DNA from 3 places in the Ruminiclostridium josui JCM 17888 genome. Region 1 is predicted to be linked to each of the others. Evidence: predicted binding sites of a transcription regulator. Region 1 holds the regulator's gene; each other region holds the start of a gene.
The links. The regulator Rex, encoded in region 1, represses fermentation and respiration genes when NADH is low (regulators of the CRP and FNR family bind a similar motif). The targets are predictions, from matches to a motif close to ATTGTTAANNNNTTAACAAT.
Positions count from the first base shown of each region.

Region 2: K412_RS0109500 (phosphoenolpyruvate carboxykinase (GTP)) is a predicted target of Rex. The motif match lies at 952-971, and genes of this name have one in related genera.
Region 3: K412_RS0113020 ((2Fe-2S) ferredoxin domain-containing protein) is a predicted target of Rex. The motif match lies at 1,204-1,223, and genes of this name have one in related genera.

Region 1 is NZ_JAGE01000001.1:1,285,633-1,287,909, reverse strand. Features, by position in the region: gene csaB (polysaccharide pyruvyl transferase CsaB) at 1-423, opposite strand, end outside; gene K412_RS0106010 (redox-sensing transcriptional repressor Rex) at 658-1,296, shown strand; gene K412_RS0106005 (prephenate dehydrogenase) at 1,347-2,277, opposite strand, start outside.
Region 2 is NZ_JAGE01000001.1:2,029,371-2,031,647, reverse strand. Features, by position in the region: gene K412_RS0109500 (phosphoenolpyruvate carboxykinase (GTP)) at 1-855, opposite strand, end outside; gene K412_RS0109495 (PRK06851 family protein) at 1,329-2,277, shown strand, end outside.
Region 3 is NZ_JAGE01000001.1:2,891,418-2,893,694, reverse strand. Features, by position in the region: gene K412_RS0113025 ([Fe-Fe] hydrogenase large subunit C-terminal domain-containing protein) at 1-839, opposite strand, end outside; gene K412_RS0113020 ((2Fe-2S) ferredoxin domain-containing protein) at 926-1,186, opposite strand; gene K412_RS0113015 (hypothetical protein) at 1,318-1,503, opposite strand; gene K412_RS20785 ([FeFe] hydrogenase, group A) at 1,616-2,277, opposite strand, start outside.

The DNA of each region.
Region 1 (2,277 bases):
AACCACAATATAATAATCCAGACTGCGAAGTACCAATGAATTAAATAACCCTATAGAAAGTCTTTTAGGCAGACTTTGGAGGTAATCAAGTTTATAGTCGCTGTGCATTGTTGTAATTACTGGTATATGACAAGCTTTTTTTATAGCATAGGCAAAAATATTTGCCTTGGCACCATGCGAATGAATAATATCAAAGTTGTTATTTTTAACAAATTGTATTGCGTTGCGTATATCTGCAATAATATTTGAGGACTTTATTACTTTTACATTTATCCCCATTTCACGGGCTTCATCTGCAAAGGCTCCCGGTCTGAGGCTAAGAAGAGTAACATCTATATTAGAAGTAAGTTCCTTTACAAGTGACAGAACGTGCACTTTAGCTCCTCCAACATCCCCTCCACCGATTAAGTGCAAAACTTTCATTAAAATTTCTCCTTTAAAATCTTTTGTAAATGACACAAGTACTATTTTATCACAATTAGCAGTGGTACACTAACCTATTTTATACATTAAACAAGTATATAAATAAGTATAAAACCCCATTAACATGTTAATATAAATAAGAGGAAATGTTGTTATAGAGGCAGACTGATATTGACAATAAAATAACGAAGATGATATAATACCAACACTAATAATTATGAGGTGAAGATTTTAATGGCTTCAAAGAAAATTTCCATGGCTGTAATAAAAAGACTTCCCCGTTATCATAGATACTTGAATTACTTACTTGAACTTGGTATTAAGAGAGTGTCTTCTAAAGAGCTAAGTAGCCGTATGGGAATAACTGCTTCTCAGATAAGACAAGACTTAAATTGTTTTGGCGGTTTTGGACAGCAGGGATATGGATACAATGTAGAGTCTTTATATAATGAAATAGGTAATATACTAGGTATTAACAAAACCTTTTATTGTATTATAATTGGTGCAGGAAATATGGGACAGGCATTATCCAATTATGAGAATTTTATGAAAAGAGGATTCAAAGTAATTGGAATTTTTGATGTCAATCCTGAAGTAATAGGTAAAAAACTCAAAAATCTTGAGGTTATGAGTCTTGATTTGCTTGAGGAGTTTATACTACATAACCCCGTTGATATTGCCATGCTTTGTGTTCCATACAAAGAGACAGCTACTGTTGCTGACAGAGTTGCCAGATTGGGAGTAAAGGGATTATGGAATTTCTCACCTATGGATTTAAAAATTCCATATGATGTAATAGTGGAAAACGTACATCTGAGTGACAGCCTTATGGTTCTTGGATATAAATTAAATGACAAGTTTGAAAGAGAATAATAATAAGCCGACATTTGATTATATGTCGGCTTTTGTGTGTCGAAAATAAGCTAGTCTTTTCTGAATACCATGTATGAAGAAGCTTCTAGAATTTCAAAGGCTTTATCTGTGTTTTCCTGATCAGATAGGGTAATTTTAAGGCATCCCTGTTCATACTCTCGGCTGTTGGATACATTTATATTTTTAATGTTTATTCCGTTATTGCCCAGTAGAGTTGCTATTTTTCCTATAATTCCGGGCTCATCGGTAACATCTACGATAAGCTCAAATTGCTTTGGAAGCAGACCGGTAGCAGTATTGGAAAAACCGTCTCTAAAGGCTTTCGCATTATCAAAAAAGCTATATATTTCTTTATTTTTGCCCAATTTGATATTGTCTATCATACCGTCAACTATAAGTTTAAAATCCTCTAAAAGCTTTACAACTACAGGCCCGTTACTTATAACAACGTCTTCCCACATAGAAGGATTTGAAGATGCAATTCTGGTAATATCCTTGAATCCTCCTGCTGCAAGGAGCTTTATAAGGCCTTGACTGTTTTCGTTATTTTTTGCAAGGGACACCAGTGCGGAAGCTATGATATGAGGGACATGGCTTATGCATCCTGTGACTGTATCGTGTTCAGGGGAGGAAACCACAATAGGTATGGCGCCTATTTTCCTTAACAATTCTTGTAAAGTATTTATTGCATCGTCATTAGAGCCCTTTGTGGGGGTCAAAACATAATAAGCATTTTCAAACATATGAGCTAGTGAATTTGTATAGCCTGATTTTTCTGTTCCGGCCATAGGGTGTCCTCCTACAAATAGGGGAGGGTTTGCAAGGCCATCAATGTAATTGTGCAATTCTCCTTTGGTACTGGCTACATCTGTCAATATACTACCTTTTTTTATTTTATGTGATAATTCATTTACATATTTAATGGTTTTGCTGACTGGAGTACAAATGAAAATGATATCGGAATTCCATATCTCATCACAG
Region 2 (2,277 bases), 740 kb from region 1:
ATCATCACCGATTGTTTCAACTTTCCATCCTGGAATTGTAGGAACAAGCATAGCAAGGTTAGTCTTACCACAAGCACTTGGGAAAGCACCGCAGATATATTTAACATTGCCTTTAGGATCAGTAAGCTTGAGGATAAGCATATGTTCAGCCAACCAGCCTTCTTCACGAGCTATAACTGATGCTATACGGAGAGCGAAACACTTCTTACCAAGCAAAGCATTTCCGCCGTATCCTGAACCATATGACCAGATAGTTTTTTCTTCTGGGAAGTGGCTGATGTATTTCTTTTCGATTGGAGCGCAAGGCCATTTTGTATCTTTTTCGCCTTCAGCTAAAGGAGCTCCTACTGAGTGCAAGCATGGTACAAATTCTCCATCACCGAGAGTTTCCAATACTTTTGTTCCAATACGAGTCATAATTCTCATGTTAACAACAACGTATGGGCTATCAGTAATTTCAACACCGATTTTTGATATTGGTGAACCTATAGGTCCCATTGAGAAAGGAATTACATACATTGTTCTTCCCTTCATGCAACCTTTGTAAAGGTCTTTCATAGTAGCTTTTAATTCATTTGGATCAATCCAGTTGTTAGTAGGTCCTGCTTCCTCTTTTGTCTTTGAAGCGATATATGTTCTGTTCTCAACACGAGCAACGTCAGAAGGATCACTGTTGAAAGAGTAACAACCAGGACGTTTTTCAGGATTTAAAGGTTTAGCCAATCCGGAATCAACCATCTCTTTTAAAAGACGATCGTTTTCTTCCTGAGAACCATCACACCAGTATATCTGATCTGGCTGACACATGTCGGCAATTTCTTTAACCCAAGCTTCTAATTTCTTGTTTGTAGTCATTGTAATTCTCCCTTCAATTTATAAAAATATACTGCTATCAATGAGTAGTATTTGTGATTAACACGCTACTATTCAGTATTTCAAGTAAGCAATTTATTTGATAATTTTTTCACTAACCATCTTAACATACAGTTGTATAAATTTCAACACATGTTTTTGTCACATTTTTATTTTTAAAAGAAAATATGCAATTTTAAAGTTTTAATATTTCATGTGTGTATTTTTATACATGAATATACTTATATTTTTAACAAGCTCATTATTAGAAAATTAAAGGTATACATTTATTTTTATAATGTTTTTAATTTAGTGCAATATAATTTCTTACTTTTAAAAAAGAAGTATTTTAATCATATATATTGCATGACACACCTGGCCAAAGTGGTTATTTTTAGTTAAATGCTTTAGCAATATTACTAGTATTTGCATATTCTAGAATATAATACCTAAGTTGTTGAAAGGTGGAATGTTTTTTGTGTGCAAAAATTATTAACTATTATGCCTGCGCAAACTCATCGAAGGGATTTGTAAATTACTTAGACGACAATATTAATTTTCTCGACAGACTTTTTATTCTTAAAGGAGGTCCTGCTACTGGAAAATCTACCCTTATGAAAAGGCTCGGCAAGGAGTGGTACAACAGAGGTTTTGACGTAGAGTACATTCATTCCCCTTGTGATAATAGCTCCGTAGATGGTATTATTCTTCCCTCCTTGGGAATAGGCGTTGTTGACGGAACATATCCTCACGTGGTAGAGCCCAGGGCTCCTGGAGCAATTGAAGAGTACATAAACCTTGGAACTGCATGGGACAGTAAAAAATTAATCCCTCATAAAGACGAAATTCTTAAAATTAATAAGCAAATTGCTATGTGCTATGAAAGTGCTTATAATTTCTTTGCCCAGGCCTTGAGAGTTCATGATGAGTGGGAAAAGATATATATTTCAAATATTGACTTTAACAAAATGAATGAACTTACTCAAGAGACTATCAATACTATAATCGGTAATAATTCTAAAGACAAGCAGGCAGGTGTCAAGAACCGCTTCTTTGGAGGTGCTACACCTAAAGGGTCTGTGGATTTTGTTATGGACCTTACTTCTGATATGTCAAGCAGGTATTTTATTAAGGGGCGACCTGGCTCGGGCAAATCTACCATGCTGAAAAAAATAGCCCAATCTGCCAAGGACAGAGGATTTGATGTGGAGATATATCACTGCGGTTTTGATCCCGCCAGTCTTGATATGGTTATTATCAGAGAATTGTCAGTAGCTGTATTTGACAGTACCTCTCCTCATGAGTATTTCCCTTCCAAAGATACCGATAGAATTATAGATATATACTCCTATGCCATTAAACCCGGTACCGATGAGGAATTCAAAGCAGAACTCGAAGATATCATCGCAAGATATAAAGGGTTGA
Region 3 (2,277 bases), 1.6 Mb from region 1:
TCAATATCACCTTCTACTATGGATTGGAGAACATCCATGCATCGTTCAACACCATCTACACTAATAGATCTGTAATTTTTCTTGTATTTTCTGTCAATAGTTTTTAAGATACCGCCAGGTATGGGATATATTCTCGCTGATGTATCAAAGCCTTTTATACCGTCAATAATTTCATCTGACTCATACAGGCCTTCTTCCTCAAACCACTTATCCAAATCATCAAAAGTTAGTACAGCATCAATTTGACTGTCATTTTGAAGGTCATTATATTCTTCTTTCTTTGAAATACAAGGTCCTATAAATACAACTCTTATTCTTTGTCCATATGTTTCCCTGAGCATTTTAGCATGAGCTATCATGGGAGAAACTACCGGAGCAAGCTGATCCAAGAGCTGAGGATAATATTTTTCTATTAATAATATTATTGATGAGCAGCAGCTGGTTATGATGTTTTTCATCTGCTTCTGCTTCAAAAGACTTTCATACTGCCTTGATACCTGATAAGCACCATTGGCTGTTCCTTCTATATGTGTAAATCCGAGCTTTTTCAGGGCATAATAAATCCACTTTTCATCATGGTCAAATGCAGAAATAAATGAAGGTGCAAGACTCACATAAACTTTTTCACGTTTCTGTATAAACTTTTTAACTTTTTCAACATCACTGTTAACACTTTTTGCATTCTGAGGACATGCCGTAAGGCAAATTCCACAAAGCATACACTCGTCATGTATGATTTCAGCCTGTTCGTTTTTAAATGCAATAGCGTTTACAGGGCAGCTTCGTATACATTTATAACAGTTTTTACAGTTCGCTTCTTTAAATTGAATTATGCTCATAAAGTCGCCTCCATAGCCCTGACGGCTCTTATGCAGTTAGTAGTATATTTATGTCTGTAGTCCTATGTAATTTGAGATAATTTGCACTATGCCTTCTTGCCTTCAATTGTGTTAAATACTTTCTCATTAAAGAAACTTTCAGCATTTATTGCGCCTACATCACTATAAAAAGTATCGCCTATTTTAACGCAAACACCTGTTGTGCAATGTCCCATGCAAAAGGATGCTTTTAACTCAACTTTACTTTCAAGATTGTTTTCCTTAATCATTCTTTGAAAGCAGTTAATTATCTGATAAGATCCCTTGAGATGGCAGGAACTACCAACGCAAACATATATATCAAGCATATATTCCACCGCCTATGTTTGTTAAACAAATAACAATATAATTTTAAATTATATAATTTTTTATGTCAAATCCATTTAGCTACTAAAAATCTAATTATATGTATGAAGGTCTTTATTCTTAAGCCTATAGCCTATTTACGTCCTGAAAATGCGGGTACCATACCTAAAACCATAGGGTTTAATTCACAGTATGATTTATTGCAGCTATTACAGCAGTACTCCATATCGGTTTTTGCTTCATCAACCATCATTAACTGCATGCAAATGCTAATGTTATTACCTGCTACGTCACACAACATTTTATTTTCCTTATTCATTATAATATCCTCCTTTTGCCTTATAGGCTAACAATTAATTTTTTTAAAACAGATGAGGCCAAAGACTTTTAATCTTTTAGCCACATCTGTAAAAATATAATTTTAATGTTTCTTAGTCTCTGTGAAGAATATGTCTGTTACTGTTTAGAATGCCATTATACAAAGCATCTATAGTAGGATTGTCATCAGAACGTTTGATGGGTAAAGACTTATCTACCTTGTATATACCTTTTGCTCTTAATTTTCTTACATTTTCATTCTGTGGAATCGGCTGTCCCGCACCGCCTATACAACCTCCAGGACAAGCCATTACTTCAATAAAATCGAATTTTTCTTCACCTTTTTTAATTTTTCTAATAAGTTTTTCAGCATTTTTAAGACCGTGAACTACTCCAATTCTTACTATTCTTCCGTCAATTTCAGCTGTTGCTTCCTTAACACCTTCCATACCTCTCACTCCTGAATATGAAATACTTTTCAGGGTTGAAGCGTTTCTTTCCTTATAATAGTAACGAAGTACTGCCTCGGATACACCTCCGCTGACACCGAATATTACACCTGCTCCACTGGTAAATCCGAAAGGCATGTCAACGGCTTCGTCTTCAAGTTCATTAAACACAATACCGTTTTCCTGTATCATAATTGCTAACTCCTGTGTGGTTATAACCATATCCACCTGTCTTTCACCGTTTATTGCATTTTCAGGTCTTGCAGCTTCATATTTTTTTGCAGTACACGGCATTATTGCAATTACAATATTCTCTTTTTCATCAG